Regions from separate parts of the Cellulomonas sp. NPDC089187 genome, predicted to be linked through region 1. Evidence: predicted binding sites of a transcription regulator. Region 1 holds the regulator's gene; each other region holds the start of a gene.
The links. Region 1 encodes HrcA, which represses chaperone genes, less so after heat shock. Its sites were predicted from a motif close to TTNGCACTCGNNNNNNNCGAGTGCNAA; they were not measured.
Positions count from the first base shown of each region.

Region 2: groL (chaperonin GroEL) is a predicted target of HrcA. The motif match lies at 3,008-3,034, and genes of this name have one in related genera.
Region 3: groES (co-chaperone GroES) is a predicted target of HrcA. The motif match lies at 2,813-2,839, and genes of this name have one in related genera.

Region 1 covers NZ_JBFBHI010000001.1:734,135-739,433, reverse strand. The annotation lists gene AB0N78_RS03495 (DUF3097 domain-containing protein) at 1-264, opposite strand, end outside; gene AB0N78_RS03490 (MFS transporter) at 314-1,777, shown strand; gene hrcA (heat-inducible transcriptional repressor HrcA) at 1,833-2,861, shown strand; gene dnaJ (molecular chaperone DnaJ) at 2,890-4,020, shown strand; gene AB0N78_RS03475 (16S rRNA (uracil(1498)-N(3))-methyltransferase) at 4,020-4,793, shown strand; gene AB0N78_RS03470 (PhoH family protein) at 4,965-5,299, shown strand, end outside.
Region 2 covers NZ_JBFBHI010000004.1:25,073-30,371, forward strand. The annotation lists gene AB0N78_RS11310 (HAMP domain-containing sensor histidine kinase) at 1-345, shown strand, start outside; gene AB0N78_RS11315 (hypothetical protein) at 423-1,142, shown strand; gene groL (chaperonin GroEL) at 1,220-2,845, opposite strand; gene AB0N78_RS11325 (glycoside hydrolase family 15) at 3,091-4,386, shown strand; gene AB0N78_RS11330 (cold-shock protein) at 4,439-4,642, opposite strand; gene AB0N78_RS11335 (LytR C-terminal domain-containing protein) at 4,763-5,299, opposite strand, start outside.
Region 3 covers NZ_JBFBHI010000002.1:110,614-115,912, reverse strand. The annotation lists gene AB0N78_RS04855 (response regulator transcription factor) at 1-560, opposite strand, end outside; gene AB0N78_RS04850 (MerR family transcriptional regulator) at 690-1,652, opposite strand; gene AB0N78_RS04845 (WhiB family transcriptional regulator) at 1,912-2,208, shown strand; gene groES (co-chaperone GroES) at 2,380-2,676, opposite strand; gene AB0N78_RS04835 (SAM-dependent methyltransferase) at 2,866-4,050, shown strand; gene AB0N78_RS04830 (glutamate--cysteine ligase) at 4,050-5,186, shown strand; gene AB0N78_RS04825 (PadR family transcriptional regulator) at 5,232-5,299, shown strand, end outside.

The DNA.
Region 1 (5,299 bases):
GCGGTGTGGCACCAGCTCGACCGGTTTGCCGTCGATCCAGAACCCCGGACCGAGCCGGAAGGTGCGGGTGCGACCCCGCCTGTCCTCCAGGACGACCACGTGTTCACCACCGGACTTCTCCACCCGGGTGATCGCCCCGACCCAGCCGGTGGTGACCTCCTCCACCACCAGGCCACGCTCGGCGGGCACGGGCCGCGAGGTGGGTCGCCGATGTGCGGAGGGGGTGCCGGAGGACAGGACGTCGGAGCCGTAACGGTCGATCACGTCGGGCAGCGTAGGTGTGCACGTCGGTCCACCGTGGTAAGACACGTCGGTGACATCCCCTGCCGCCCCTGCCCCGGACCCGAACCGCTGGCGCGCCCTCGGTGTGTGTCTGGCGATCGGGTTCATCACCATGCTGGACGTCTCCATCGTCAACGTGGCGCTGCCGTCCATCGAGGACTCGTTGCAGGCCTCGGCCAGCCAGCTCCAATTGATCGTGGCGGGGTACACCCTCGCCTTCGGGCTGGTGTTGGTCCCTGCCGGGCGGATCGGGGATGCCCGGGGACGCCGCACGCTGTTCCTGATCGGGCTGGTCGGGTTCGCGTTGACCAGCCTGGGTGCGGGATTCGCGCCCTCGGACGAGGCCCTGGCGGTGTTGCGGCTGTTGCAGGGTGCCAGCGCGGGCATGCTCAACCCGCAGGTGGTTGGCACGATCCAGCAGCTGTTCTCCGGCTACGAGCGTGGTCGGGCCTTCGGGTACTTCGGGGCGACCATCGGGGTGTCCACCGCCATCGGCCCGCTGCTGGGTGGATTGATCATCCAGGCTTTCGGGGCGGAGCACGGGTGGCGCTGGGTGTTCTTCGTCAATGTGCCGGTGGTCGCGGTGGTGCTGCCGCTGGCCCTGCGCTGGTTGCCGAAGACGCCCGCCCGCCCCGGTGCGGCCCTGACTGCCCATGGCCGACCGCGGCTGGACATCCCCGGTCTGGCGCTGATCGCCGTCGCCTCGACCGCGGTGATGCTGCCCTTCGTCACGACCACGGGCAGCGGGGACGACCCGACCCGGTGGTGGTGGCTGGCGGTCGGTCTGACTTTCGCGGTCGGCACTGTGCTCTGGGAGCGGCGGTACCAGCGTCGGACCGGGGCTGCGGTGCTCGACCCGCGGGTGATCGGTGACCCGGCGTTCCGCAACGGCGCATTGTTGGGGATGGCGTACTTTGCCGGGTTCACCTCGGTGTTCCTGGTGGTGACGATCTTCTTGCAACAGGTCTCCGGGTACACCCCGTTGCAGGCCGGTCTGGTGGGGATGCCGTTTGCGATCGGGTCGGCGGTGGCGGCACAGCGCTCGGGCACCTTGGTGGCGCAGCACGGTCGGTCGCTGGTGGTGATCGGCCTGGTGTTGGTGCTGCTCGGCCTGGCCGGGACCGACCTGGTGATCCGGTGGGTCGATCCGCCCGCGGTGGCTTGGGCGGTGGCGGCGACGCAGTTGGTGGCCGGGGTCGGCTCCGGTCTGGTGATCTCCCCGAATCAGACCCTGACGTTGGCGAATGTGCCGGTGGAACGGGCTGGGGTCGCTGGGTCGATGTTGCAGGTCGGACAGCGGATCGGCTCGGCGCTGGGTGTCGCGGTGGTGCTGTCGACCTTCTACTCCGGGCTGTCGGCCGGGCTGCCCGGTGGCGAGTCGGCCAGCCGTGCGCTGTTGGTGACGGTGGGGTTGGTCGCGGTGGCCCTGGTGGTCGGTGTGCTCGATCTGGTGGGCCGTCGACGGGACCGGGAGGGCGTGGACACCGAGGCGTAGGATTGGCACTCGGTGTCCGAGAGTGCTACCCGACGGATCAGGGAGGTGGGGAACCGTGGCCGAGGACCGCAGGCTCGACGTGCTGCGCGCCATCGTCGAGGACTACGTCTCCACCAAGGAACCGGTCGGCTCGCGTGCGCTGGTCGAACGGCACGCCCTCGGGGTCTCCCCGGCGACGATCCGCAATGACATGGCGGCGCTGGAGGAAGCCGGGCTGATCGTCCAGCCGCACACTTCCGCCGGGCGGGTGCCCACCGACAAGGGCTACCGGCTGTTCGTTGACCGACTGGCCACGATCAAGCCGCTGTCCACCCCGGAACGCCGGGCCATCGAGACCTTCATGCAGGACGCGGTCGACCTGGACGACGTGGTGGACCGGGCGGTGCGGCTGCTCGCGCAGCTGACCCACCAGGTCGCTGTGGTGCAGTACCCGTCGCTGCGCCGCACGGCGCTGCGGCACGTCGAGCTGGTCCCGGTCTCCGAACGGCACCTGCTGGTGGTGATCATCACCGAGCACGGCCGGGTGGAGCAGCGCACGTTGGAGCTGGCCGACCCGTTGGACCTGGCGACGGTGGCCCGGCTGCGGATGCTGCTGAACGTCGCCGCCACCGGTCGTCGGCTGGCGGATCTGGACGCGGCGCTGGCCGGGGTCGCCGATGAGGTGGAGCCGGAGTCCTCGGCGCTGCTGCGCGCGGTGATCGGTGTCATCGAGGACACCCTGGCCGGGGAGAGCGAGGAGCGGGTCGTCGTGGCCGGCACCGCTAACCTGGTCCGGGGCAATACCGATGTGGCCCGTTCGCTGAGCCCGGTGTTGGAGGCCCTGGAGGAGCAGGTCGTGCTGCTCCGCCTGCTGACCGACGCCGCGGAGGACGAGGGCGTGTCGGTGCGGATCGGGCGTGAGACCCGGCACGAGGGACTGGTGGACGCCAGCCTGGTGAGCTCCGGCTACGGCGCGGACACCGACACCGGTGGCCCCGCGGTGGCCCGGATCGCCTCCCTCGGCCCCCTCCGGATGGACTATCCGGGCACCATCGCGTCGGTGCGGGCGGTCGCCCGGTACCTGTCGCGCATCCTGGCCAACTGAGCACCGTCAACCCCGAGGAATCCACTCTGTGAACGACTACTACGAGGTTCTCGGCGTCCCGCGTGACGCCGCCCCGGAGCAGATCAAGAAGGCCTACCGCCGACTCGCCCGCGAGCTGCACCCGGATGTGGCCGGTGCGGATGCGGCCTCCGAGGAGCGGTTCAAGGACGTGCAGCGTGCCTATGAGGTGCTCTCCAACCCGGAGAAGCGCCAGATGTACGACCTGGGCCAGGACCCGACCGCGCCCGGCGGTGGCGGCGGTCAGGGTGGCGGCTTCGGGTTCCAGGACATCTTCGAGACGTTCTTCGGGGCGGCGGCCGGGGGTGGCCAGCGTGGCCCGATCCCGCGCGCCCGTCGCGGCCAGGACGCGCTGATCCGACTGGACATCGACCTGTCCGAGGCGACCTTCGGCACGCATCGTCAGGTTCCCATCGACACCGCGGTGGTCTGCCCGACCTGCTCCGGTTCCTGCTGCCGACCGGGCACCTCGCCGCGCACCTGCGAGGTCTGCGGCGGGCAGGGCACGGTGCAGCGGGTCGCCCGGTCGTTCCTCGGCCAGGTGATGACCACTCAGCCCTGTGCGGCTTGCCACGGCTTCGGCACCGTCATCCCCGAGCCCTGCACCGAGTGCGCGGGCGAGGGCCGGGTCCGCTCGCGCCGGACGCTGGAGGTCGACGTGCCCGCGGGTGTGGACACCGGCACCCGGATCAAGCTCACCGCTCAGGGCGAGGTCGGTCCGGCGGGTGGCCCTGCCGGGGACATCTACCTGGAGGTGCGCGAGCATCGGCACGAGACCTTCCTGCGTGAGGGCGACGATCTGCACTGCACGCTCCAGGTGCCGATGACCGCCGCTGCGCTGGGCACCGTGCTGACCCTGGACACCCTGGACGGTCCGCAGGAGGTCGACCTGCGCCCGGGCACTCAGCCGCAGCAGGTGGTCACACTGAAGAACCTCGGCGTCGGACACCTGCACGCCGGGGGTCGTGGCGATCTGCATGTGCACGTCGACGTGCAGGTACCCACCGGTCTGGACGAGGAGCAGTCCGCCCTGCTGCGGCAGCTGTCCACCCTGCGCGGGGAGGAGCGTCCGGAGGCCCGGTTGCAGGCCGCCAGCACGGGAGTCTTCGCCAAACTGCGCGACAAGCTCGCGGGTCGCTGATGACGGCGCCGGTCTTCCTGACCGACCCCGGCACGCTGGACGGGTACCAGGTCGACGATCTGTTCGTGCTCGGCGGGGCCGAGGGTCGGCACGCCGGTGTGGTCCAGCGCCGCTCCGCCGGGGAGCGGATCGACGTCGCCGACGGGGCCGGGCTGCGCCTGATCGGCGAGATCGAGTCGGTCGGGCCCGAGGGTGTGCAGCTGCGGGTCCGCGAGCGGGTGCAGGAGGAACGCTCCGCCCCGCGTCTGGTGCTGGTGCAGGCCCTCGCCAAAGGTGACCGGGACGAGATGGCCATCGAGGCAGCCACCGAGGTCGGCGTCGACGTGGTGATCCCGTGGCAGGCCGAGCGGTCCATCGTGATCTGGCGTGGCGACCGCGCGGCCAAGTCCCGCGCCCGCTGGCTGGCCACCGTGCGGGCCGCAGCCAAGCAGTCCCGACGCTCCTGGGTGCCCGAGGTCGAGCACGCGGCGGACCGGCGCGCCCTGGTCGAGCGCACCCGGCAGGTGGTCGCCGCCGGAGGTGCGGTGCTGGTGCTGCACGAGGAGGCGCACGCGCCGCTGTCCGGCCCCGAGATCGCGGTGCCGGTGGACGGTACCGATGCCGAGGTGCTGATCGTGGTCGGGCCGGAGGGTGGCATCTCCGAGCAGGAGACCGCCGCGCTGGTCGAGGCGGGGGCGCAGACGGTGCGGCTGGGACCGCATGTGCTGCGGACCTCGACGGCGGGGACGGTGGCGCTGACCCTGCTGGCGGCGCGCCTGGGGCGCTGGCACTGACCTGACTGAGGGCTGGCGGGCCGGGCGACGGCACCCGGGCCTCGGACGCAGGCCCGGCGGTCACGCGGCTGCGTGACCGCCGATATCCACGGGCGGCCTGTCATCGCCTGCCGGTAAACTGACACTCACTGTCCACACCACCGAGGGAGCGCGACGGCGCAAGCCGAGCACATGGCTGAATCCACACCGGAGCCGCAGGCCTCCGTATCGTTGCCCGCCGCGCGGGTCGAGCACCGGATCACCGTCCCCGCACGGGTGTCGATGGTCGAGCTGCTCGGGTTCCAGGACCAGGTGCTCCGGGCGGTGGAACAGGGTTTCCGCACGGTCGACCTGCACGTGCGCGGCAATGAGATCCGGATGGCCGGGCCTGCCGGTGACGTGGCCCTGGCCGCGAGACTGGTGGATGAGCTGGTCGAGATGGCCGCTGCCGGGACACCGTTGACCCCGGACGTGGTGACCCGCTCGGTGGCGATGCTGACTGCCGGCACCGACACCCGGCCCGCCGA
Region 2 (5,299 bases), on a different contig from region 1:
GCCAATCTGATCGGCAACATTGCCCGGCACACCCCCGCTGGCTCACCCGCCGAGCTGCTGGTCGGGCGGGCGGGCGACCGGGTGGTGCTGGAGGTGCGCGATCACGGGCCGGGCATCCCGCCGGAACACGCCGCCCGGGTCTTCGAGCGGTTCTATCGGGTCGATTCCAGCCGCACCCGTGAGGGTGCCGGCACCGGAGGTGGTGCAGGTCTGGGCATGGCGATCGTCGCCGCGATCATCGACACCCACCTGGGCTCGGTGCGGATCGATCCCACCCTCGGCGGCGGCACCACCGTGCGGGTGGACCTACCCGCTGCGCAGCTCGGCGACCAGCACCAGAACTGAGGCGAGGTCACCACCATCGCCGACCGGGGCTACGATGGCGCGCCGTCAGAGTTTCCATCCCGTGTGAGGCGTAGTTCATGGGCGTCTACGACGCACCGCAGTGGTTGTTGTCCGCATTCGTCCGGAGCACCGTGGGCGCCGGGGCGACCGCCTCGGAGGAGGAGATCCGCCGGGTGGGCACCGATCTGGTCGACCGGTGGACCGGCCCCGGTCGGCGGTACCACAACCTGCGGCATCTGACCGACGTGCTGGCCCGGGTGGACGAGCTCGCCGAGGAGACCCACGAGCCGCATCTGGTCCGTCTCGCCGCCTGGTACCACGGTGCGATCTTCGATGCCGACCAGGTCGCCGCCTACGCCAACCGCGGCGGCGAGGACGAGGTCGCCTCCGCCGCGCTGGCCCGGGAACAGCTCACCGCACTGGGCCTGCCCGCCCCCGCCGTCGACCGGGTGCACCAGATGGTGATCGCCCTGGTCCGGCACCAGGCCGACCCCAGTGACTTCGACTGCGCGGTGCTGTGCGACGCCGACCTGGCGATGCTGGCCGCCGAACCGCAGCGCTACAAGGCCTACCTGCACGATGTGCGCGAGGAGTACGCGGACATCCCGATGGACGACTACCTGCGTGCCCGGGTCCGGATCGTGCGCAAGCTGCTGAACCGGCCGAGCCTGTTCGTCAGCCCGCTGGGTGCCGCGTGGGAGGAGCCCGCCCGGCAGAACCTCGGCGCGGAGCTGCACAAGCTGGAGAAGGTGCTGGCTGAGATCGACGCCCGCGAGTCCCCGGTCGCCCGCGGCTGACCACCACCGCACACGCCAAGGGCCGGCCACCCCTCGCGGGGTGACCGGCCCTTGTCAGTGCAGCCGTGCGGCGGGACTCAGAAGTCCATGCCGCCCATGCCACCGTCGGCCGGGGCAGCCGGAGCGGCCTTCTCCGGCTTGTCGGCGACGACGGCCTCGGTGGTGAGGAACAGCGCGGCGATGGAGGACGCGTTCTGCAGAGCGGAACGGGTCACCTTCACCGGGTCGTTCACACCGGCGGCCAGCAGGTCCTCGTACTCACCGGTGGCGGCGTTGAGGCCCTGACCCGCGGGCAGGTTGCGGACGCGCTCGGCGACCACGCCACCCTCGAGACCGGCGTTCACGGCGATCTGCTTGAGCGGAGCGTCGATGGCGACCTTGACGATGTTCGCACCGGTGGCCTCGTCGCCGGTCAGCGACAGGGTCTCGAAGGCGGTCTTGCCGGCCTGGATCAGCGCCACGCCACCACCGGCGACGATGCCCTCCTCCACGGCAGCCTTCGCGTTGCGGACAGCGTCCTCAATGCGGTGCTTGCGCTCCTTGAGCTCGACCTCGGTCGCGGCACCGGCCTTGATGACCGCCACGCCACCGGCCAGCTTGGCCAGGCGCTCCTGCAGCTTCTCGCGGTCGTAGTCCGAGTCGGAGTTGTCGATCTCGGCACGGATCTGGTTGACCCGACCGGCGATCTGCTCGGCAGCGCCGCCACCCTCGACGATGGTGGTCTCGTCCTTGGTCACGACGATCTTGCGGGCGGTGCCCAGCACCTCGAGGCCGACCTGGTCGAGCTTGAGACCGACGGTCTCGGAGACGACCTGGCCACCGGTGAGGATCGCCATGTCCTGGAGCATCGCCTTGCGGCGGTCGCCGAAGCCCGGGGCCTTGACGGCGACGGACTTGAAGATGCCGCGGATGCGGTTGACGACCAGGGTCGCCAGCGCCTCGGACTCGACGTCCTCGGCCACGATCAGCAGCGGCTTACCGGTCTGGATGACCTTCTCCAGCAGCGGCAGCAGGTCCTTGACGTTGGAGACCTTGGACTCGACCAGCAGGACGTACGCGTCCTCCAGGACGGCCTCCTGGCGCTCCGGGTCGGTGACGAAGTACGCCGACAGGAAGCCCTTGTCGAAGCGCATACCCTCGGTCAGCTCGAGCTCCAGGCCGAGAGCGTTGGACTCCTCGACCGTGATGACGCCCTCCTTGCCGACCTTGTCCAACGCCTCGGCGATGAGCTCGCCGATGGCCGGGTCGCCGGCGGAGATCGCGGCGGTGGCGGCGATCTGGTCCTTGGTCTCGATCTCCTTGGCCTGCGCGAGCAGCTGCTCGGTCACGGCGTCGACGGCCTTCTCGATGCCCTTCTTCAGGGCGATCGGGTTCGCGCCGGCGGCGACGTTGCGCAGACCCTCGCGCACCAGCGCCTGGGCCAGCACGGTGGCGGTGGTGGTGCCGTCACCCGCGACGTCGTCGGTCTTCTTTGCGACCTCCTTGACGAGCTCCGCACCGATCTTCTCGTACGGGTCCTCGAGGTCGATCTCCTTGGCGATGGAGACACCGTCGTTGGTGATGGTGGGGGCGCCCCACTTCTTGTCCAACACGACGTTGCGGCCCTTGGGGCCGAGGGTGACCTTGACGGTGTCGGCGAGGACGTTCAGACCCCGCTCGATGCCGCGGCGGGCCTCCTCGTTGAAGGCAATGATCTTGGCCATGGGGCTACCGATCCTCCACTGATGGCTACTGGGCGGCCGCTCGGTGCCCGCGACGGACGATCTGCCACCCGACGGTCATGTCCCGTGGAGCGGCGGACCTCACCGGGTCGGCCAGATGTTCATGATTCTGTCACTCTCCACCGGAGAGTGCTAAGTCAATGGTTAGCACTCGACCCCCTCGAGTGCAAGGCTCGGTCCACCTGATCGCCCGCCGCGAACACCCGGGTGGATTACGGTGGCTGCCCATGTCAGTCGCACTGACGCGACGCAGCCGTCGCGTCATCTCCGTCCTGGTCCTGTCGGCCCTCGCCGCGACCTTGATCGCCTGGGGTGCCACCGGTCCGCGCAGCGCCCGGATCGGGCTCTACTCCGAGGCCGTGGTGCTCGGTGCCGATGGCACTCCCACCCTGGTGCCGGAGGACGGTGAGCCGGTGCTGCATGCCGGCACCCGCGTGATGGACGACCCGGTCAGCACCGCCGACGACACCCTGGCCGCCGAGCAGCGCGCGTGGTTGGCCGACGGCCAGATCCCCGGAGCGGACGGCCCGTATGTCGACATGGTGACCGACGCCCTGCTCGATCTGCGCACCCTGGTCCGCGACGACGGCGCGGCGGTGGCGGCCTGGTCGCCGTACTGGCGGTACGTCTGGCCCCGGGACTCGTCCTTCGTGGCGGTGGCCCTGGCTCACTCCGGACACCACGCGGATGCGGTAGCGATCCTGGACTTCTTGGCGCAGGTGCAGGAGGCGGACGGCTCCTTCGAGGCGCGCTACCTGCCGGATGGCACCGGCGACACCCCGGACGACCGTGGTGAGCAGACCGACGGCACCGGCTGGGTGCTGTGGGCGGCGAATGAGGTGGTGCAGACCGCCGCCGATCCGGTCGCCACCGCCGAGCACCTGCGCCCCCTGGTACAGCGCACCGCCCACCACGCGGAGCGCCTGGTGATCGGGGACGGACTGCCCGAGCCCTCCCCGGATTACTGGGAGGTGCCGGAGACCCAGCTGACCCTGGGCACGGTGGCGCCGGTGCTCGCCGGGTTGGAGAACGCCGCGGAGTTCTGGACCGTGTTGGGTGAGACGGAGCGCAGCGCCTCGGCGCAGGCCGCAGCTGATCTGTCCCGGGAGGCGGTGGAGTCCGAGTTCGACGACTACGGACGCTACGCGGGCGGCGACCTGGCGGATGCGGCGAGCGCCTTCACCCTGCCGCCGTTCCAACCCGTCGCCCTGGACGGCGCACTCAAGGCATGGCAGGACTCCGCCGACCGGATGGCACGCCCGGCGGGCGGTCTGGCCCCGGGCGAGGGATGGCGGCGCGACGGCATCTCCTGGACGCCGCAGACCTCGCTGTACGCGTACACCGCCGCCAGCAACGGCCAGGACCAGCAGGCCACGGCCTGGCTCGACTGGTTGGACGCGCACCGCACCGACCTTGGGGCGCTGCCGGAGAAGGTGCTGGACGACGGTTCACCCGCCGCCGTGGCACCCCTGGCCTGGACCGCCGCGTGTGTCGTGCTGGCGGTGGACGCCCTCGAGGGGTGAGACACGACGCGGCGGGGTCGGATGCCTGCGCACACCGACCCCGCCGTCGAGATCAGAGCGGACGAACCTGCTCGGCCTGGGGGCCCTTGGTGCCCTGACCGACCTCGAACTCCACGTTCTGCCCCTCGTCGAGGCTGCGATAGCCATCGGTCTGGATGGCGCTGAAATGGACAAAGAGGTCCTGAGTGCCGTCGGACGGGGTGATGAACCCGTAGCCCTTCTCGGCGTTGAACCACTTGACGGTGCCCTGCGGCATGCGGTGCTCCTGCGGCTGAGTGCGTGATTGACACCGCCACAGGCCACCCCGAGGGGCCGACTGCGGCGTGGCGCTGACTGTAGCCGCGACCGGCATGGGGCGAAAGGGGTGAATCGCCGATCAGCCGAGGAAGTCGGTCCGCAGCAGCACCACGACACCGCTGCCCGCATCCGCAGCGGACTCGGTGACCGTGGTGATTCCCAGGGCGTCGGCCACGGCCTGCGCAGTGGGCTGCAGCTCGGGCGAGGCGTAGAACACCGTGGTCACCTCGGCGGTGGAGGCGCTCCCGTTGCCTGCGGTGACGGAGGTGAAGCCGGCGGTCTCCAGCTGATCCTTGACGTCCGCGGCGAGCCCGTTGCGGCGGGCGGCATTCAGCACATCCACCGTCTGGGCGTAGTCGATGGCGGGAGCCGGCGGCTCCTCCTCGGCGGGGGGTTCCTCGGCGGGAGGCTCGTCGGTGCCCTCAGTGCCCTCAGCACCCTCGGTGCCGGCGGTCTCCTCCGTGCCCCCGGTCTCCGCACCGACCACCGGGTCGTCGGTGAGCTCCACCGAGGCCTGGTCGTCGTCGCCGCCCAGCCCGTCCCAGGCGGAGGTCCACAGCACGGCACCGACGGTGACGGCCGGTACCAGCACGATCACGGCGACGAACGGCCACCA
Region 3 (5,299 bases), on a different contig from region 1:
TCCTCGGACAGGTACAGCTCCTGGCCGATCTGTGCGTTGGACCGCCCGTTGCTCATGCCGACCAATACCTCGATCTCCCGCTTGGTCAGCTGCACCTCACCCGGTACGCCCGACATCTGAGCGGGCAGGTCCGGGGTCAGCACCGCGGTGGTGGCAGCGGTCGCAGCAGCCGCCAGACCCGCGTGCTGCGAGGTCAGGGCGTCCCCCGAGGACCGCCCATCCGTCACCCCCGGTCCGGCCAAGATGTGCGCAGCCACCGCCGCCAGCTCGGCACGGCCCACATCCGGCGCCAGATACCCGCGAGCGCCCAGCGCGATGGCCCGGTCCAGGGCGATCTCATCACCCGGCACTGCCAGCATCACCACCGTCGACGGCGAGGGGATCGCGCGCAAACGGCGGATCGCCTCCACCGGACCGGGCGAGGGCAGATGGGCGTCCAGCAGGACGATGGTCGGCGGCACTCGACGGGCCAGAGCAATCAGCTCGTCCACCGATCCCGCCGCCCGCACCGGGGCCAGGGCGGGGATGCCGAGTGCCGTGAGGACGATGCGCTCCCGCACCGTCGTGGATCCGTGGCACACCACGACGCCCGCCATCGACCTCCGCCTTCCGCCAACCGGACTGTCCGGTCGATGGTTTCTGTATCGGCCAGATTCGACCGGACGTTAGCGGCAGGGGGCCGCGTCCGCTCATCGAGCGAGGCCGGATGCTCCCTCCGCGACCGCCACGACCTCGTGCAATACCCCGGCGAAGGACCGCACGCGCTGCACACCGTGGTGCAGGGGAACGCTGGCGACCGCCGCGTCGGGCACCATCACAAACTGGTTCAGGTCCGGATGCTGCTCAGCCAGCCCGGCCACCACGGACAGATCCGGGTCGTCACGTTCGGACATCAGCACCGCTGCTGACGGGCTGGTCATGGTGACGATCTCCCCGAGCCGGGTCTGGCCCGCCGGACCGGTGACCACGCGCGCGTCCAGGCTGTGATCGGCCAGGGCGGCGGCCAGCACGTGCAGTTCGAGCGGGCGGGGCTCGTCGGGCGGAGTGAACAGCAACACCACCCGCCGGCGGGACGGATGCCGTGGCACCCGACTGAACCGGTCGCGCAGCGCTGCCAGGGTCGCGGCCACCACCAGCTCGTCCGGCTCGTCACCTGGTCGGGCCAGCAGCGTGCGGGCGGCGATCCCGGCACGGGCGGGGGTGATCAGCTCCGACCACCACCGGGACAGGTCCTCGCCGGGTTGGAGCAGCGCGCGAACTGCCGTCGAATCGCCGCGCAGGGCAGCGTCGATCACGGCGGTCGGGGTGGCCACCACCGGCTCCGCTGCGCGGATCGACGCATCCTCAACCGAGGGCACCGGGTCTGGCACCACCATCAGGTGACGACCGGCGGTCGCGCCGTCACGGGCCAGGCGGGCGGCCTCGGCGGGGGCGACCCCGTCCAGAGTGAGGGCTCGCATCGCCGACAGTCGGGCCACATCAGCGGCGGTGTACCGCCGGTGCGCGCCGGCGGTGTGCTCGGAGGGGCCGAGCCCGTAGCGACGGTCCCAGGTGCGCAGGGTCGCGGCGGCGATGCCCAATCGTCGGGCCACCGCTGCGGGGGTCAGGGTTGCGCCCTCCGGGAGGGCATCCGGCTCGTCGCCGTTCTGCATCAGGTTCAGTCCTTGTTCGCGCCAGGGGTTGCGCTACGTCGCAGTGATTCTGCCCGCGCACTGGCGCGGTTTCCAACCGAGACCACCGAACCGTTTCACGAACCGCGCCAGCTGACCAGCACCTCTCCCTCTGGAGACGAGGGTTGAACGACTTTCGAATCGGTTGTACTGTCCGTAACACCGCGAACCGGACAGGTCCTGAATCGGTGCCGAACCGTTCGTGGGTGAACCCCGAACCACCACCGCTCAGGAGCGACCTATGGCTGAGATCTCCCGTCTTCCGGGACCCGTGATGGAACTCTGGGAGTGGCAGTACCAGGGCGCCTGCCGCGACGCCGACGAGAACCTGTTCTTCCACCCCGAGGGCGAGCGCGGTGCCGCCCGCCGCCGCCGGGCCGAGGCCGCCAAGGCCATCTGCGCCACCTGCCCGGTGCTGAACGAGTGCCGCGAGCAGTCGCTGGCCGTCCGTGAGCCCTACGGCGTGTGGGGCGGTCTGAGCGAGGACGAGCGCACCGCCGTCCTGGCCGAGCGTGCCGGGCGCAGCGCCGCGGTGTAACCCCCCAGAACTCGACGGCGACGGTCCGCGGTGCGATACCGCGACGGTCCGCCGTCGTCACCCGACGAGGGCCCGGACGGTGCGAGACCGTCCGGGCCCTCGTTGCGTGTCCGGGCCGCCGCATGACAAAGGCCCCCTCCGGTGAACCGGAGGGGGCCTTTCAGCGGGACGTCACTTGGTGACGACCGCCAGGATGTCGCGGGCGGAGAGGATCAGGTACTCCTCACCGTCGTACTTCACCTCGGTGCCGCCGTACTTGCTGTAGATGACCTTGTCACCGACAGCGACGTCGACGGGCACGCGGTTGCCCTTGTCGTCGATCCGACCCGGACCGATCGCCAGGACCTCGCCCTCCTGGGGCTTCTCCTTGGCGCTGTCCGGAATGACCAGACCGGAGGCGGTGGTCTGCTCCGCCTCGAGCGTCTTGACGACGATCCGGTCCTCGAGCGGCTTGATGGAGACCGACACGGCGGACCTCCCCTTCTCGCTTGTGAGTTGCCTGTACAAGAAAACCGAACGACCGGCCGTCGTCGCGGGTGCCGGCAGTCGTACGGGCTCGGCACTCCCCCACCGGGAAAGTGCCCACGGTCACTGTAGGAACCGGTTAGCACTCGGTCAAGGCGAGTGCCAGAGTCCGCCGCGTGCGAGGATCGCCGGATGGACTCTGCCGGCCTCGCCCAGCTGCTCAGCCCCGAGGGGTGGGCACTGCTGTCCGCGCTCCCGCCCTATGACCCGGACCGCGCGATGGCCCTGTCCGAGCGGTTGCGCAAGGACGGGTTCGATGCGGATCTGGTCGCCGCGGCGCTCACCCAGTCCCGACTGCGCGCCAAGGCGCACGACAAACTCGGCGAGTTCGCCGACGGGATGCTGTTCACCCCCGCCGGGTTGGAGCAGGCCACTCGCCTGGTCGTCGCAGCCCGGCACGCCCGCCGGTACCGGGCAGCGGGTGTGCGGAAGGTCGCCGACATCACCTGCGGGCTCGGCGCGGATGCGATCACCCTGGCCGGGGTGGGGCTGCCCGTCCTGGCGGTGGACGCCGACGAGACCACAGCGGCCCTGGCGACGGTGAATCTGCGGCACTTCCCGGAGGCCGAGGTCCGGCACGGCGACGGTCTGCGCGTGGACTTCGCCGCCGAGGGCATCGACGGGATCTACGCCGATCCGGCCCGGCGCAGCGGCTCCGGCGCACGCCGGCACGATCCGGCCGCCTACAGCCCGCCGCTGGACGACGTGCTCGCGCTGCGTGCGCGGGTCCCGGCGCTGGGCATGAAGCTCGGCCCCGGTGTCCCCCATGCGGCACTGCCCCCCGAGGCCGAGGCGCAGTGGGTGTCCGTGGCCGGGGACGTCGTGGAGCTCGGCCTGTGGTTCGGACCGCTCGCCGCGAACGGCCCCGGGCGCTCCGCGCTGCTGCTGACCGCCGATGGCGATGCGGTGCAGCTGCGCGACACCGGTGCGCGGGCCGAGGCCGGCGCGGTGGGCGACTACCTGTACGAGCCGGATGGCGCGGTGATCCGGGCCGGCCTGGTGGCGGAGGTCGCCGCCGAGGTGCGCGGTCGGCTGCTGGACCCCACCATCGCCTATGTGACCGCCGACCCCTTGCACCCCACACCTTTCGCCACCCCGTACCGGGTGCTCGACCGGATGCCCTTCGGGCTCAAGCGCCTCAAGGCCTACCTGCGCGAACGCGGTGTCGGCGTCGTCACGATCAAGAAGCGGGGCACCGCAGTGGTCCCGGAGCAGCTGCGCCGCCAGCTCGACCTGCGCGGTGACGCGGAGGCCACCCTGGTGCTGACCCGCGTCGCCGGGCAGCAGCAGGTGCTGGTGGTCGAGCCGGTCGGCTGATGGCCACCCCGGCCCGGTTGGACTTTGCCCGTTCGGCCCGCTCGACGGTCGGGATCGAGTGGGAGCTTGCCCTGGTGGACGCTGACTCCGGCGATCTGCGCCAGGTCGCACGCACCGTGCTGGACGCCGTCGGCGATGACGATCCGGCGATCAAGCAGGAGTTGCTGCTCAACACCGTCGAGGTCGTCTCCGGTGTGTGCCGCACCGTGGGGGAAGCCGGGGCCGACCTGTCCCGCGCGGTCGACCGGGTGCGCGAGCTCACCGAGCCGCTGCGGGTGGAGCTGATGAGCGCCGGCACCCACCCCTTCGCGCGGTGGGCACAGCAGAAGGTCACCGACAAGCAGCGCTACGCCACCCTGATCGACCGCACCCAGTGGTGGGGTCGGCAGATGCTGATCTACGGCGTGCACGTCCATGTCGGCGTCGAGGACCGCGCCAAGGTGCTGCCGATCTCCCGGGCATTGCTGACCACCTTCGCCCATCTGCAGAGCCTGTCCGCGTCCAGTCCGTTCTGGGGCGGCAAGGACACCGGCTATGCCTCCAACCGGGCGCTGATGTTCCAGCAGCTCCCCACCGCGGGGCTGCCGTTCCAGTTCGAGCAGTGGTCCGAGCTGGAGGCCTATGTCGGGGACATGCTGCACACCGGGGTGATCGACGCCTTCGACGAGGTGCGCTGGGACGTCCGCCCCTCGCCACGCTTCGGCACCATCGAGGCTCGGATCTGCGACGGCTCCCCCACCCTGATGGAGGTCACCGCGCTGGCCGCACTGACGCACTGCCTGGTCGAGCACTTCTCCACCCTGCTGGATGGCGGCCACCCCCTGCCGACCATCCCGCCGTGGTTCGCGCAGGAGAACAAGTGGCGCTCGGCCCGATACGGCATGGACGCGATCATCATCACCAACGCCGCCGGTGATGAGGAGCTGGTCACGGATGCCGTCGCCCGCTTGCTGACCGAGCTGGCCCCGGTGGCCGAGCGCCTCGGCTGCGCTCAGGAGCTGGACTCCGTGCGGGTGATCCTGCGCAAGGGCGCGTCCTACCAGCGCCAGCGCGCGGTGGCCCGGCGGCACGGGGGCGAGCTGGACGCTGTGGTGGCCTCGCTGGTGGCCGAGATGCGAGCCGGGCGGCCGCTGTAGGTCACTAGTTGGCAATACCTAATAGCAGGCATTACCCTCATCGGCATGCCCGCTTCCCGCGACAGCCAACTCCTCAAGGGCGTGCTGCCCATGGTGGTGCTGGCCGCCCTCAC